Regions from separate parts of the Occultella kanbiaonis genome, predicted to be linked through region 2. Evidence: predicted binding sites of a transcription regulator. Region 2 holds the regulator's gene; the other holds the start of a gene.

Region 1 (7,799 bases), 170 kb from region 2:
GCCGCCCGCGGTGGGAACTACGACGAGCAGGACCTCAAACGGGTCTGGCACCTGCTCGCTAGGTTCGGGTCGCCGTGAGCAGCAGGTACTCCCACTCCATCACGAACGACCCGCCGGCCTCGCGCCCGTACTGCTCGCCGAGCCCGGCCAGCGCGGCGTCCAGGGCGGCGACCTTCCCCGGGTCGCCGGCGATGGCGCGGTAGACCGCGATCGTGGGCCCGTACGTCTCCTTGAAGTAGTCGCGGAACGCCTCGCCGTCCGCGAAGGCGTCGACCACGAGGGTGCGCCGCTGCGCCGCCCGGAGCTCGGCGCCGTCTCCGAGCAGGGCGCGGACGTGGTCCTCCCGGCCCCACAGCGGCGGAGGCTGGGCGCCGGGCGGAGGCGGCGGGGCGAACGGCTTCATGGTGGCGAACATCTGGCCGATGAATCCTTCGGGCGTCCAGGAGAGCAGCCCGATGGTTCCGCCCGGGCGGGTGACTCGGAGGAGTTCGTCGGCGGCGTCCTGGTGATGGGGCGCGAACATCACGCCGACGCAGGACAGGACGGCGTCGAAGGCGGCGTCGTCGAACGGGAGTGCCTCGGCGTCCGCCTCCAGCCAGTCCAGGCGCAGGCCGGTGCCGGCGACGGTCCGCTCGCCGATCTCGAGGAGGGCGGGGGTGAGGTCGCTCGCGACCACGTGCGCGCCGACGCGGGCCGCGGGGACGGCGGCGTTGCCGGTGCCGGCCGCGACGTCCAGGACCCGCTGCCCCGGGGTGATGCCTGCGGCCTCGACGAGCACGGGCCCCAGTGACGGGATGATCTCGGCGGCCACCCGGTCGTAGGCGCCGAGGCCCCACATGGTGCGGTGCTTCGCCTTGAGTTCGCGGTCGACGGGGTCGGTGGTGATCTGTTGTGCCATGGTCGGAACTCCTTCGTTTGGGGGAGCTCCCAGCGTGCGGCCGCCGGACCTGCGCCTCCAGTGCCATCTCTGAACCGGAGGTGGTTCACGATCTGTACTGGTCAGCGGGTCGCGGCAGGCGTCTAATTGGCGCAGGACGAGGAGGTCACTATGGCGACGTACGGTCAGTTCTGCCCTGTCGCGAAGGCGATGGAGGTGCTCGACGAGCGCTGGACGCTGCTGATCATCCGGGAGCTGATCTCCGGCAGCAGCCACTTCAACGAACTGCGCCGCGGGCTGCCGAAGATGTCGCCGGCGCTGCTCTCCAAGCGCCTGCGCAGCCTTGACCGGGCCGGCCTGGTGCGCCGGGTGGAGGTGGGCGGCAAGGTCAGCTACGCCCTGACCGAGTCCGGGCTGGATCTGCAGGAGGTGGTCGAGGCACTCGGGGTCTGGGGCCTGCGGTGGGTGGGTGACCTCGGCGAGGACGACCTGGACCCGCACCTGCTGTTCTGGGACATGCGCCGGACCATCCCGGTGGCGGCGTGGCCGCGGACACGCACGGTGCTGGAGTTCCGGCTCTCCGACCTGCCCCTCCGGGTCGGCGGATGGTGGCTGGTGGTCACCGGTGACGACGTGGACGTCTGCGACTACGACCCGGGGTTCGGGTCGATCGCCACCGTCCGGACCACCCTGCGCACGCTGGTCCGGTTGTGGCGCGGGGAGGCCCGCTGGGAAGGCGCCCTGCGCTCCGGGGACGTCACCGTCGAGGGGCCCGCGGACGTCAGGCGGGCGATCCCGGGCTGGCTCGGGCAGATGCGCCTGGCGGACGTGGCCGCCGCCCGAGCCTGAGTCCTGAGGCGGTCGCTGTCCCGGGTGGCCGCTGGACTCCCGGGGCGGGCGCAGGCTCGCCGGGCGTGGCGAGTGGAGCCGCCCCGGCCCGGCGTGATCCCCTTGGCGCATGTCGATTCCGCTCGAACACCTCACCCTGACCGGCCACCTGGTTCGGCTGGAGCCGCTCTCCCCAGCACACCACGACGGCCTCGTCGACGCGGTGCAGGACGGTCGGATGTGGGACCGCTGGTACACCTCGATCCCGCGGCCGGAGGACATGGCCGGTGAGATCGAGAGCCGACTGGAGCGTCAGGCTCGCGGCGAGATGCTGGCGTTCACCGCACTCCGGCCGGACGGGACCGTGCTTGGGATGACCACGTACTACGACTGGGACCCCGCGGTGCCACGCCTGGAGATCGGGTACACCTGGAACCGGGCCTCTGCCCACGGGAGCGGCACGAACGCGGAGTCGAAGTTGCTGCTGCTCACGCATGCGTTCGAGACCCTGGGGTGCGAGTGTGTCGGCCTGCGGACGCAGTGGGTGAACCACCAGTCCCGTGCCGCCATCGAACGTCTCGGTGCGAAGCAGGACGGCGTGCTGCGCGCGAATCGACGCTTCCGAAACGGCGCCCTGCTGGACGCGGTCCTCTTCTCGATCCTGCGCTCTGAGTGGCCAGCGGTCCGGGCGAACCTGGAGCACCGACTGCGGAACCGGATCCCCGGCTGATTCGGGTCCCTGACGGGTGCGATCGTGCGGCGCATCCGGTGGATGAGCCGCGGAGTGGCACTCTCGCCAGCTCGCCTCTGACGGCCTGACGCCCTAGCGGTCAGCTCACCCAGGCGGGCTCGTCAGTTCTCCACGCGGACCAGGAGCAGGTCCGTGAGCGGCTCGTACACGTGGACGAGCTCCGGGGTGCCCCAGGTACCCACCGATGAGGTCAGCTTCGCCCAGAGGCCGAGCTTCTTCCGGTTCGGGGCGTCGGCTGCGTCCACGGTGAGCGTGAAGTCCGCGTCCCCCACCCCTGCGTCGAAGGCAGCCCCGGCGAGCACCTCACCGTCGTGGGCGACCAGCTTGACCGTGAAGACCGAGCCCTCCGGCAACGCGAGGCGCTCCCGGATCCCGACGGTGCCGTTGACGGTGACGATGTTTGAGGTCATCTGGTGATCGTAGGTCCGATTGCCCTCGCAGGGCTCAGGTGATCGGCGATTGACGCGGCCGACACGCGAGCCCGGTCGTCAGAGCACCCGACCCTCGCGCAACGCGGTGATGGCCTTCTCGACCCGCCTCGTCCGGGTCTCGTCCGTCTTCGCCTCGGCCACGGGCAGCGTGAAACGCTTCTGCTTGCTGGCCGAGAGCGACTCGTAGAAGGACTTGGCCGCCGGGTCTTCCGCGAGCGCCGCCGCAAGCTCCGGCGGGACCTCGGCCACGCGGGGTTCGGTGTCGAGCTCGACGTCCACCTCGACCGTGTCGCCGCCGGCGACACCCGCAGCCGCCCGGTTCGCGGCACTCAGGGAGATCATGAACCGGCCCTCGTAGGAGACGGCCGAACTGCGGTAGGTATGTCCGTTGATGGTCACGACGACGAGGTGTCGTTTCGCCGGCCCCAGGGCCGCCATGACCTCCTCCGGAACTGGGACGCCAGTGTTGTTTCCGGTCTGATGGATCGCCGTCGTGTATCGCATGCGCCCTAGTCTGCCGACTGCTTGCGGCCGAGAACAGGCCCTCGCCGGCCTGGCTAGAAGGGTGGTGGTGCGTCTGGGGGCAGGGGTGGGTGGAGGGTGCCGTTGATGATGTGGCCGAGGAAGGTCGTGGTCTCGTCGCGTTCGCGGCGGTAGCGCAGCCCGGCCGGGGTGGTCCACTCGAACACGCCGGGCTCGGTCTGCTCGACCTCGAAGTCGCCGTGGGTCTTGACGTTGTGGTCCCGGCCGCACAGCGGGGACAGGTTGTCCGCCGCAGTCCGCCCACCGGCGGGGTCGCCGGGCTCCTCGGACCCATCCGGGGCATCGACCCAGGGCACGTTGTGGTCCAACTGGCACCCGCCCGCGGGGCACGAGCAGCCGGGCCGCACGCAGGTGCGGTCCCGGGCCACGACGTGATCGGCCAACTCCTGGGTCGGCCGGTACCGGGTGTGCCCGAGATCCAGCACCGTCTCCGAGAGGGGGTCGGTGACCAGGCGCCGCCAGATCCCACCCGCCGCGATCGCCCGCGCCGTGGCCGGGGTGATCGGCCCGTACCCGGCCAGGATCGGCACCGACCCCGGATCGATCGACCGGGTCGGCGGATCCGGATGATCGGCATGCGGATCCGACGACACCACACCGGTCCCAGCGCCGGGTTGCCGCGGCGCGGCGGAGTTCGGGCACAACGGATCCCGACACCGACCCCGCACCGACGAATCGGCCCCGGTCGGCGCCGCCGTGGGCGCCGCAAAGGACGCGTCAGGCTCAGATGGACCACCCGTACCGGCAGCAGCCACGTCCGGGCCACCCGTGCCGGGTGGAGCCTGCACCACCGGCGGGGCGCTCGGGGCAGAGTCCTGGCCCGCAGCGGTGCCCTGGCCCATCACGATGACGACGTCACCGCCAGCGAGGGCACCCGGTGGCAACAGGTGCTCGAGCGCCATCGTGACGTGGATCACCGGCCGACGCCCACCCACCGTGTCCGCCAGCTTGGTGCCATCAGGGAACTCCCCGGTGGCCAACGCGCGCGAGGCAACCCCGGCCAGGGAGTCGAAACGCAACTGGTCCAACGTACGGTCATCACCATCGGCCTTCGCCGCCCGAGCCGCGGCATCCAACGCCACATCCAGGGCCAACGCCTGCGGGCCGGTCCCTCGATCCACATCGACGCCGCCCCATCAGGCAACGCCCGGGGCCGGGTGACCCTACGCCCACGCGCCTTACGCTGGGCGCGTTCATGGGCATCGTCGGGGTCGACACTGATCAGCGCCTTCGACATGTCGCGACGCAACTGCTGCGGCGTTCGACCCGCGGCCTTGGGCAACACCAGGTCCTCGACCGCCATCGCGGTCTGCCACGGCACCTCACACAACGCGTCGACCATCGCCCTTGCCTTCGCCGCATCAATGCGGCCCAGCCGCAGGGCGATCCCAGTCTTGGCCAGGATCGTGGTCAGCATCAGCCCCTGCCGCACCAACGACAAGCACTCATTCCTCGGTGCCGACAACCGGATCGAGAGCTCCTCACCCGCCGTACTGGGCTGCCCATCAGTGACCAACGCCAGCGCCGGCTGATTCATCGCCGACCGCTCCGCCAGGATCGCCGCCGCCTTCGTCAACGTCTCCTGCGCGGCCGCCTGCACCCGCCGGGCCGCCGCCGCGACCTCCACCAGCGTCGCATCATCCGCCGCATCCAGATCCAACGCCTGAATGCGAGTCATCAACGCCGGCGTCGGGAGCATCCGCGACAACCGGGCCGCCTCCGGCAACGCATCCCACCCGGCCACCAACGCCGAGAGGGTGGCCTCCAACGCGGTGTCCTGCGTCGCGGTGTCCTGCGACGCGGCGTCCTGCGACGCGGCGTCCGCCACGGCAAGCGCGACCCGCGCCGGCCTCGGCCCGGCAGGCCAGAACTCGACCCGCGAGGCGTCCCCGCCCTCGCTGCGGGCCGCTCCACCCACCGGTTCCGATGCCATTCGCCCACCCTAGAACAAACGTACGACAACCGTTCCGGGACGCCCAGGACTGTGGAAAACCACGCGCCCGGATCCACCCAAGACCTTCGGTGCAAGGCTGGGAGCCAGAACGGATCAATACGGTTGATCCATGCCCGGATGACTGCCACCGTGCACGCATGCCAGATCCGACCGCGACGCCAGATCCCGCCCGTCAGCGGGCTGCCCCGATGCGCCTGGCCCTCCTCGGTGGTGCGCCAGGCATCGGGAAGACCGCAGCCGCCCGCGAGTTCCTGAAGCTCGCCGTGGGCGGCACCCTCCTCACCCAATGGGTGGACGTCGACACCCTGTGGGCGCACCAACCATGGGAGGTGAGCGATCGGACCACCGCGATGGTGCAGGCGAACCTGCGAGCCGTCATCGCCAACGCCGGTACCGCCGGGGTCGACCTCCTCCTGGTCACCTGGGTGTTCCAGGACGCCCGGATGCAGAACCTGGTCCGCTCGCTCGCGCCGCCCGGGCTGCCGACGGTCAGCGTGCAACTGCACGCCGAACCCGCGACCTGGCGACGGCGGTTCGAGACCGACCCCGGTCGTCCCGAACTCGACGACTTCTATCGGCGCCGTTACGACGAGGCGCAGCGGACGCCGTCGGACCATGTCCTGCGCACCGACGGAAAGGACGCCCGTGCCGTCGCCGCTGAGCTGGCCGCAGTTCTAGCGGACTGAGGGGTCGCCGCTCTCTGCCCGGCGTCTCACCCCTGGCCGAGCACCTGGGCACGTCGCTCCGCCCAGGCCAGTGCGGACGCGATCGCCTGCTCAAGGGTGAGTTCGGCGCGCCAGTCGAGCAAGGCCGTCGCCCGGTCCACGTTCGCGAAGGCCCCGACGGCGTCCCCTGGGCGGGGCGGCGCCGTCACCGTGGGCACGTCGGCACCCGCGACCCGCTCGAAAGCGCCGATCAGCTCCCGCACCGTCACACCCGAACCGGTGCCGACGTTGATGATGACGCTCGGTGCGTCGACCCCGGCGAGGATGTCGTCGAACGTCTCGATCGCGCGCACGTGCGCCCGCGCCAGGTCCCACACGTGGATGTAGTCGCGGATCCCGGTACCGTCCCGGGTCGGCAGGTCGGTGCCGGTGATCGTGAAGGCCTCCTGCTCCCCGCGGGCCGCGAGGACGAGCTGGCCGAGCACGTGCGAGGGTTCCTTGTCGTAGATCCCGCTGGTCAGGCCGGGGTCCGAGCCGATCGGGTTGAAGTAGCGCAGGATCACCGCGCGTAGATCGGTCGCAACGGCCAGGTCCTGCAGGATCTGCTCCATGATCCGCTTGGTGCGCGCGTACGGGGACGTCGGCTCCAGCGGGTCCGACTCGGTGACCTCGAAGCCCTCCTTCGGCGCGTACAGCGAGGCCGAGGAGGAGAACAGCACCCGTGGCCTGCCCAGCGCGGTCAGCTCGTCGAAGAGCTCCAGCGACTTGGCGACGTTGTCCCGGTAGTACAGATAGGGCTGCGCGACGGACTCGGGGACCACGATCCGGGCCGCCATGTGGATCGTCGCCTCGATGTCAGGGTGTTCGGCGACGACTCTGCGCAGCAGGCCCCGGTCGGCGATGTCACCCTCGTAGAAGGTCCGCCCCGTCGTGAACGCGCGCGGGCCGCTGAGGAGCGAGTCCAGGATCACCGGGGTGTGCCCGGCCTGCTCGAGCGCCGTCGCGGTCACCGACCCGATGTAGCCGGCGCCGCCGGTGACCAGTACCTTCACGGGCGTCAGCCTAGTGGGCGGGTCAGGAAGGCGACCGTCGGGACCGGGCGAGCCGGGCCACGCACCATCAGACTCCCGGGAGAACCGGATCGTCGGGCCCGGCCCGGCGACGGCGACCTAGACCTGGCGGTCCAGGTGCGCGCCAGCGCCCACCTGATACGCCTCCGCCACCCAGCCGGCGAAATCCTCGTCCAGTTCCGCCAGGTCGCTGACCCGGAAGTGATGCACGAACAGTCGCTTGGTGTACGGCGCCGCGCTGCGGATCCGCGGGTCGGAGACCACCCGCTGCAGGTCCAGGTACCCGACCAGTTGGCCCTTCTCGGTGGGTCGAGCACCCGCGAACCCGCGGCGGGTCCCCTTGACCGTGATGGTCGTCTTGGCGACGGCGTACGTGAACGGGCCGCACGCGGCGACCAGTTCGACGAACCGCTCGTAGAGGGCCACGGCGGCGGCCGGCTTGTCGCGCAGATGGTCCTCCACCGTCCACTCCATGGAACTCGCCCCCTAGTCCCGCCGGAACAGCGCCCGCGCCTCCGCGGCCAGGATCACCGATCCCGCAACGAGCACGCCCGTGCCGGACGCGACCTGGTCGGAGTCGCCCTGCTCGGTCAGGTCCGCGGCCAGCGCCACGGCCTCCCCCACGTGCTCGGCCGTGTGTACCCGGTCGGAGTCGAAGATGTCCCTGGCGATGTCGGCAA
Region 2 (7,799 bases):
CTGATCCTGGACATCTTCGCCCAGCACGCACAGTCCAGGGAGGGCAAGGCACAGGTCGAGCTCGCCCAGCTCGAGTACCTGCTCCCACGACTGCGTGGTTGGGGTGAGTCGATGTCCCGGCAGGCCGGTGGTCGGGTCGCCGGCGGTGCCGGGATCGGCTCCCGCGGTCCCGGTGAGACGAAGATCGAGCTCGACAGGCGGCGGATCCGCACCCGCGTGGCGAAGCTGCGCCGCCAGATCAAGGCGATGGCGCCCTCCCGCGCCACCCGTCGGCACTCCCGTCGTGCTGGAGCCGTGCCGTCGGTCGCGATCGCCGGTTACACGAACGCCGGCAAGTCCTCCCTGCTGAACCGGCTCACCGGCGCCGGGGTCCTCGTCCAGAACGCACTGTTCGCGACGCTGGACCCGACAGTCCGCCGGACCGAGACGCCGGACGGGCGTACCTACACGCTCGCGGACACGGTCGGTTTCGTGCGGAACCTGCCCACCGAACTCATCGAGGCGTTCCGGTCGACGCTCGAGGAGGTCGCCCAGGCTGACCTCATCGTGCACGTCGTGGACGCCTCGCACCCCGACCCCGAGGGTCAGCTCGACGCGGTGCGCTCCGTCCTGCGCGACATCGAGGGCACGTCCGACATCCCCGAGATCGTCGCGCTGAACAAGGCCGACCTCGCCGAGCCGGAGACCATCGCACGGCTGCGCACCCGGGTGCCGGACGCCGTCGCCGTGTCCGCCCGGACGGGTGCGGGCATCGAGGAACTACGGGACCGGATCGCCGAGCTGCTGCCGCACCCGGCGGTCCATGTCGACGTCGTGGTGCCCTACCAGCGGGGCGACCTGGTGCACCGCGCGCACGTCAGCGGTGAGGTCCTCGCCGAGGAACACACCGAGGCCGGGACCCGGCTCGTGGCGCGGGTCGACTCCGAGCTCGCCGCGGCGCTCGCGGACGCCGTCGCCAGCTGACCCGGCGACGCACCGGGACCGGTCCGGGCGTCGTCGTGGCACCGTCGTCCACAAGCCGGAGCGCCGCACCGCCGGCTCGACGGCGTGGCGCGATACCGTCGAGGACGTGCCTGCCGACCCCACCTCGACCGATCCCGACGACGCCCTGACCATGACGAAGGACAGGTCGGCCGACGCTGCCGAGGACGAGGCGGGCACGGGTCGTGCGGGCGCTTCCGCGGAAGCGCCCGAGGCAGCCGGGAGCACCCCGGCACCGGCCGGACGCATCGGCGCAGGGCGACCGACGCCGTCGGACATCGATGCCGTGCTCGACGCGGTGGTCGCCTCGATGGGCGGCGCCCGGCGCGAGGGGCAGCACGAGATGGCTCGTGCCGTCACCGAGGCACTCACCGAGTCCAAGCACCTGCTCGTGCAGGCCGGCACGGGTACCGGGAAGTCGCTCGCCTACCTCGTGCCGACGCTGGTGAACGCGGTCGCCACCGGGGAGCGGGCGATCGTCTCGACGGCCACCCTCGCGTTGCAGCGGCAGGTGATCGGCCACGACCTGCCGCTGGTGGCTGACATCCTCTCCGACAAGCTGCCCCGGGAGCCCACCGTCGCCCTGCTGAAGGGCTGGCACAACTACCTGTGCCTGCACAAGATCGCCGGCGGCTACCCGGCCGAGGACGACTCGGCGCTCTTCTCGGAGGCGCTCGTGGCGCCGTCGGTGGCCGAGGAACACCCCAGGGAGCAGGACGACTCGCTCGGCGCCCAGGTCGTGCGCGTGCGCGAGTGGGCGGAGCAGACCACCAGCGGCGACCGCGACGAGCTGATCCCCGGGATCAGCGACAAGGCGTGGCGGCAGGTGTCGATCACGTCGATGGAGTGCCTCGGCCAGCGCTGCCCGTTGCTGGCCGACTGCTTCCCCGAGAAGGCGAAGGCCGCCTCCCGGGAGGCGGACGTCGTGGTGACGAACCACGCGATGCTCGGGATCGCCGCATCCGGATCGCCCAAGGTGCTGCCCGAGCACGAGGTGCTGGTCGTCGACGAGGCGCACGAACTGGCCGACCGCGTCACCGCGCAGTCCACCGTGGAGCTGTCCGCGTCCTCGGTGGACCGGGCCGCGCGGCTCGCCCGCCGGCATGCCGGGCTCGCGCTGCCCGGGCTGGACGACGCCGTGAACACCCTGCGCACCGAGCTCATGGGCGTGCCCGAGGGACGGCTGCAGGCCGGCCTGCCGGAGGCGCTGATCGGCACGGTCCGGCTGATCGCCGACGGCGCCCGGGAGGCCATGACCGCGATGCGCACCGAGGCCGGCGCGAGCGTCAGCCCGGAACAGGCCGGCGCGAAGAACATGGCCAAGAGCGCGATGCTGATCCTGTTCGAGGTGTGTGACCGGCTCCTGTCCGACCGGGTCGCCAACCTCCGGGACGTCGTGTGGTGCGAGCGCGGCCGGCGGCCGGGGGAGGGCTCCCGCTTGATGGTCGCGCCGCTGAACGTGTCCGGGTCGATCAACTCCGAGCTGTTCACCGACCGTGCGGTGGTGCTCACGTCGGCCACCCTCACCCTCGGCGGCACCTTCGACTCCACGGCTCGCGCCGTGGGCCTGTCCGACGGCGGCTACCGCGGCGTGGATGTCGCGTCACCGTTCGACTACGGCAAGCAGGGCATCCTGTACGTCGCCAAGCATCTGCCTGCGCCCGGGCGGGACGGCACCGACGAGCGGATCCTGACCGAGATCGCCGAACTGGTCGAGGCCGCCGGGGGCCGGACCCTCGGACTGTTCTCCTCCCGGCGCGGCGCGCAGCTCGCAGCCGAGGCGATGCGTGAACGCCTCGACACCCCGGTGCTGCTCCAGGGTGAGGACTCGTTGCCGTCCCTGGTCAAGCAGTTCGCAGCCGACCCGGCGACCTCCCTGTTCGGCACGCTCTCGCTGTGGCAGGGCGTGGACGTGCCGGGGGAGTCCTGCCAGCTCGTGATCATCGACCGGATCCCGTTCCCGCGCCCGGACGACCCGATCAAGGCCGCCCGGACCGAGGTGGTCGCGGCAGGAGGCGGCAACGGTTTCATGGCCGTCTCGGCCACGCACGCCGCCCTCCTGCTCGCCCAGGGCGCCGGCCGGCTGATCCGGCGTACCACCGACCGGGGCGTCGTGGCCGTTCTCGACCCGCGGCTGCGGACCGCCCGCTACGGGAGCTTCCTGGCCGGGTCGCTGCCGCCGCTGTGGCCGACCACGGATCCCGGCCTGGTCCGGGCGGCGCTGCGCCGGCTCGCGGCTTCCTAGTACTCCGAACGGATCAGGGAGCGGTCGAGACGTACTCGGCCGTGTCCTCATCGACGAGGATGACGATGAGGTCCACCTCGCCGCTGCGCTCGCCGGACCGTTCGACGAGGTCGAGGTCCTCCAGAGGCGCGCCGACGATCTCGACGTTCGGGTCTGCGCACTGTGCGGGATCGGTGTCTTCGACGGCGTCGCACAGGAGCAGGACACCACCCTCCGTGACGAGCGTGACGGCGAGGCGCACCTGTTCGCCGTAATCGGGCTCCTCGAGCGCCTCGCGCATCGTCATGGGGTGGAGCTCCGAGATGTCGACGGTCATTGGGCTGGGCGTCGGCGGGCTCTGGTCGGAGGTGCACCCAGCCAGCACCGCTGCCACGCTCACGCTCGCGAGGACTGCGCTCGTGACCGTTCTCACGGGTGGTCAGTTCTGATCACTGGCACGCCCTTCGTCGACGGCCTCATCAACGTGGGCCGCCAGCCGGACGACCGGATCGTGAGAGCCACTGCGCTGCAGTGCAGCCAGTCGCTCGGGCAGAACGTAGACCGTGACGGTGTTCGTTTTGTCATCGATCTGCGCACTGACGATCTCCTCGGCCGGCACCCCTAGTCCACCGGCAGTTGCCTGGCGTGCGAGCTCCGCCAGATCCGTGTAGGAGAATTCCGCCCCTATGACGCCGACTTCAACTCCGTACTGGTCCGCGCGTCGCTCGACGGTGGTGACGTCGCGGTCGGGGTTCGTCGTGAGCACGGCAAGGACACCCGTAGCCGGGTCGAAGCGGAAGCCGGCGAACGTCTCGCCAAGCTCCGAGACAATGACCTCGCGAAACATCGTCCGGGCAGCCTGCGACTCGACGTTCGCGCGAGCCTGCTCCTCGGATATCCCGAACTCCGCCACGAGGATCCGTTGCGCCTCGTCCCACTCCGAGGGTCGTGCCGCGGCCGTCTCGCGTTCGACGGGCCGTGTCGCGAGGGTGGGACCGGCCGATCCCGCCACGCGACCGGTCGTACCAGCTCCAGCACCGGCGATGAGGCTGGGGACCACGAGTGCTACCGCGCACACCACACGCGAGGCACGGTTGCCAGCCATCCGACTCTCCTTGCTCGTGGTCGCATGCTCCCCAGCGGTAAGGTCGCGACGTTGCCCCTCTGGTGTGGAAACTACACCGCGATCGAAGGCTGAGGAACCGATCGGCGGGACTCGTGAGCACGGATCGCGTCGACCTGGTCCGGGCGTCGCCGGGCAGGCTCGCGGGCGCCTGATCGGGCGGCCCGCCGTGGGCCGGATAGGGTTACCGCGAAGGCGATCCACCACGAGAGGAATCCCGTCGTGACCCAGGCACCAGACCGCGCCACCACACCTCCCGGGGTCTCCACCCTCGCCATCGTCGGCGCCGGCTCGGTCGGCGCCACGCTCGCATACGCGGCGCTGATCCGGGGCGTCGCCCGCCGGGTGGTCCTGTACGACGTGAACCGGGCCAAGGTGGAGGCCGAGGCCCTCGACCTCTCCCACGGCATGGCCTTCATGCCCATGGGTGCGGTGGAGGGATCGGACGACATCGGGATCTGCGCCGGCGCGGACATGGTGGTGGTGACCGCCGGTGCAAAACAGCAGCCGGGGCAGACTCGTATCGAGCTCGCGGACCGGACCATCAACCTGATGCGCACGCTCGTGCCGCAATTGGTGGAGGTCGCGCCCGACGCCATCTACATGATGGTGACGAACCCGGTCGACGTGGTCACCTACGCCTCGCTGAAGATCTCCGGGTTGCCGCCGCGGCAGATGTTCGGTTCCGGCACGGTGCTGGACACCTCACGGCTCAGGTACCTGCTCAGCGAACACAGCCGGATCGCGGTCCGGAACGTGCACGCTTACATCGTCGGCGAGCACGGCGACTCCGAGTTCCCGCTGTGGAGCGCCGCCAACATCGGCGGGGTGCCACTGCGGGAGTTCGTGGCCGCCACCGGCGTGCTCAGCCCAGGGGACCTGGCCGAGATCGCCGACGAGGTGAAGAACTCCGCGTACCGGATCATCGACGGCAAGGGCGCCACGAACCACGCCATCGGCCTCGCCGGCGTGCGGATCATCCAGTCGGTGCTGCGTTCCGAGCGTGCGATCCTGCCTGTCTCGAGCCTGCTCGAGGACTACCTAGGCATCTCCGACGTGTGCCTGTCGGTCCCGTCGATCGTGGACCGCGACGGCGTGGGCGAGCGTCTCGAGTTCAACTTCAATGAGTCCGAGCTTGCCAGCCTGCGCGCCAGCGCGGACGAGATCCGCGGCGTCGCCCGGCAGTTCGGCTTCTGACCCGGGCGCCCCAGAAGCCGAACCCCGACCTCAGATCGAGCGGAGCACACTCACCACACGGCCGAGGATCTGCGCCTCGTTCCCGTCGATCGGTGAGAACGCCGGGTTGGCCGGCATCAGCCAGACCTGCGAAGCGGAGCGCTTGAGCGTCTTCACGGTCGCCTCGCCGTCGATCATCGCGGCGACGATCTCGCCGTTCTCAGCGACGTTCTGCTGCCGCACGACCACCCAGTCGCCGTCGCAGATCGCGGCGTCGATCATCGACTCGCCGACCACCTTGAGCAGGAACAGATCGCCTTCGCCGACCAACTGGCGGGGGAGCGGGAACACGTCCTCCACGGCCTGCTCTGCCAGGATCGGGCCACCGGCCGCGATCCGGCCGACGACCGGCACATACGCGGCACCGGGATCGATGCCCTCCCGGTCCGGCGCCTCGAAGATGTCGATGTCGCCGCGGACGGACTGGGCGTCATCCGGCGCGATGACCTCGATCGCGCGGGTGGAGATCGGGTCCCGGCGCAGGTACCCCTTCTGTTCGAGCAGGTTGAGCTGGTACTTCACCGAGGATGGGCTCGCCAGCCCCACGGCCGCACCGATCTCTCGCATGGTGGGCGGGTAGCCCTTGGCCTCGATGCTCGACCGGATGGAGCCCATGATCTGCCGCTGACGCACGCTGAGGCCGTCGGGGCCGGGGGTGTCCTTCGGGTCGGGGGACTTGGAGCGGCTGGATCGGGTCACGGTCTCCTCCTGATGGTCGGTTCGGCCTGTGTTTCCGCCATTGTCAGAGGGCGGTGATGTGCTGTCGAAGTGTTCAGGACCACAGTAGGCGTCATCGGCCGATCCGCAAAACATGTGTTCGACTGGCGTGTCGACATCGGAATCGCCGCGTGCTACCTTCAGTACAGCCGTTCGACGAACAATCGTTCTACCCGCGACGACCGAGGAGACTCCCGATGAGTGCACTGGCCTTCCCCCACGCCGAGCTCCGCGCGGGTGCCAACGCCGGGACGCGGCGCGGCCGAGCTGTACGTCGTCGCCACCTGTCGGCGGTGCCGGGGGGCCGCGCCGGGGCGGCCCGGCCGGTGACCCGGGTCGTGAGTGCGCACCCGACCGTCGGGTCGTCCGCGGTCGCGCTGGTGCCTTCGCCCGCGGCATTGGTCGGCCCGCTCGCACCGGCGCCGACTCGTCGACTCGCGCCCGCCCTGCCCGACCTCACCTCGGCGCCCGCGCTGGCACCGGTGCCCGTGCCGCTCGCGCGGCCCGAGCGTGACGGCGCCCCGGTGCGGCCGGTCCGTCGGCCAGTGCGCCGTTCGGACGCACTGCCCGCCGAGACGGTCGAGCCGGCCCGCACGGCCGTCGATGCGCCGCTGCGGCTGACGGTCCGCGGTCGCCGGGTGCTCGTGGTGCTCGGACTCGTCGTCGCCGCGGCGCTCGGGTCGGTCCTCGGCCTCGCATTCCCGTCCGAGCCGGCCGCCCCCACCGAGGTGGCGACGGTGGTCGTCTCGCCCGGGGAGAGCCTCTGGGCGATCGCCGCCGAGCACGCCGCACCCGGCGCGGACGTGCGCGTGGTGGTCGACCAGATCATGGAGCTGAACTCGCTCGCCACCTCCACGGTGGTGGCAGGTCAGGCGCTCACGGTTCCCGTCGGCTGACCCACTGTTGGCCCGGCAGCAGGGCGAAGCCGCTCGTGTGCCCGAAGTCGCTTGCATCTGGGCACGCGAACGCCTAACGTTTCCCTACATCTAGTAGTTACACCGTTGTGATCCGCGCACATGTAGTGCACGGGAACGACGGCCACGATGTGGGAAGGATCCGTCGGTGCACTGCCCGTTCTGTCGGCACTCCGATTCCCGCGTCGTGGACTCCCGGACCGCCGAGGACGGGTCCGCGATCCGGCGGCGGCGCCAGTGCCCGAACTGCGGGCGGCGATTCACGACGGTCGAGACCACCAGTCTGAACGTGATGAAGCGTTCCGGTGCCGTCGAGCCGTTCAGCCGGGACAAGATCATCTCTGGCGTCCGCAAGGCTTGCCAGGGGCGGCCTGTTTCCGATGACGACCTTGCCCTGCTCGCACAGCAGGTCGAGGAGACGATCCGCAGCAACGGTGTCGCGGAGATCGATGCGCATGAGGTCGGACTGACCATCCTCGGCCCCCTGCGCGAGCTGGACGAGGTGGCCTACCTCCGGTTCGCCAGCGTGTACCAGGCCTTCTCCTCGCTGGAGGACTTCGAGGCCGCGATCGCCGCCCTGCGGGTGGACCGCCCGGACCAGAGC

Evidence for each region. Region 2 encodes LexA, which represses DNA repair genes until DNA is damaged. Its sites were predicted from a motif close to TCGAACANNTGTTCGA; they were not measured.
Region 1: GKS42_RS08925 (13E12 repeat family protein) is a predicted target of LexA. The motif match lies at 5,374-5,389, and genes of this name have one in related genera.

What each region holds. Positions count from the first base shown of each region.
Region 1 is NZ_CP046175.1:1,942,952-1,950,750, reverse strand. Features, by position in the region: gene GKS42_RS08960 (DUF3626 domain-containing protein) at 1-78, shown strand, start outside; gene GKS42_RS08955 (class I SAM-dependent methyltransferase) at 59-898, opposite strand; gene GKS42_RS08950 (winged helix-turn-helix transcriptional regulator) at 1,049-1,726, shown strand; gene GKS42_RS08945 (GNAT family N-acetyltransferase) at 1,836-2,435, shown strand; gene GKS42_RS08940 (YbaY family lipoprotein) at 2,558-2,866, opposite strand; gene GKS42_RS08935 (YdeI/OmpD-associated family protein) at 2,945-3,391, opposite strand; gene GKS42_RS08930 (HNH endonuclease signature motif containing protein) at 3,445-3,960, opposite strand; gene GKS42_RS08925 (13E12 repeat family protein) at 4,344-5,363, opposite strand; gene GKS42_RS08920 (DEAD/DEAH box helicase family protein) at 5,522-6,070, shown strand; gene galE (UDP-glucose 4-epimerase GalE) at 6,097-7,101, opposite strand; gene GKS42_RS08910 (DUF5655 domain-containing protein) at 7,219-7,593, opposite strand; gene GKS42_RS08905 (bifunctional folylpolyglutamate synthase/dihydrofolate synthase) at 7,606-7,799, opposite strand, start outside.
Region 2 is NZ_CP046175.1:2,112,906-2,120,704, forward strand. Features, by position in the region: gene hflX (GTPase HflX) at 1-963, shown strand, start outside; gene GKS42_RS09710 (ATP-dependent DNA helicase) at 1,292-3,226, shown strand; gene GKS42_RS09715 (hypothetical protein) at 3,240-3,512, opposite strand; gene GKS42_RS26785 (hypothetical protein) at 3,529-3,654, shown strand; gene GKS42_RS09720 (hypothetical protein) at 3,645-4,310, opposite strand; gene GKS42_RS09725 (L-lactate dehydrogenase) at 4,551-5,525, shown strand; gene lexA (transcriptional repressor LexA) at 5,556-6,179, opposite strand; gene GKS42_RS09735 (LysM peptidoglycan-binding domain-containing protein) at 6,479-7,177, shown strand; gene nrdR (transcriptional regulator NrdR) at 7,344-7,799, shown strand, end outside.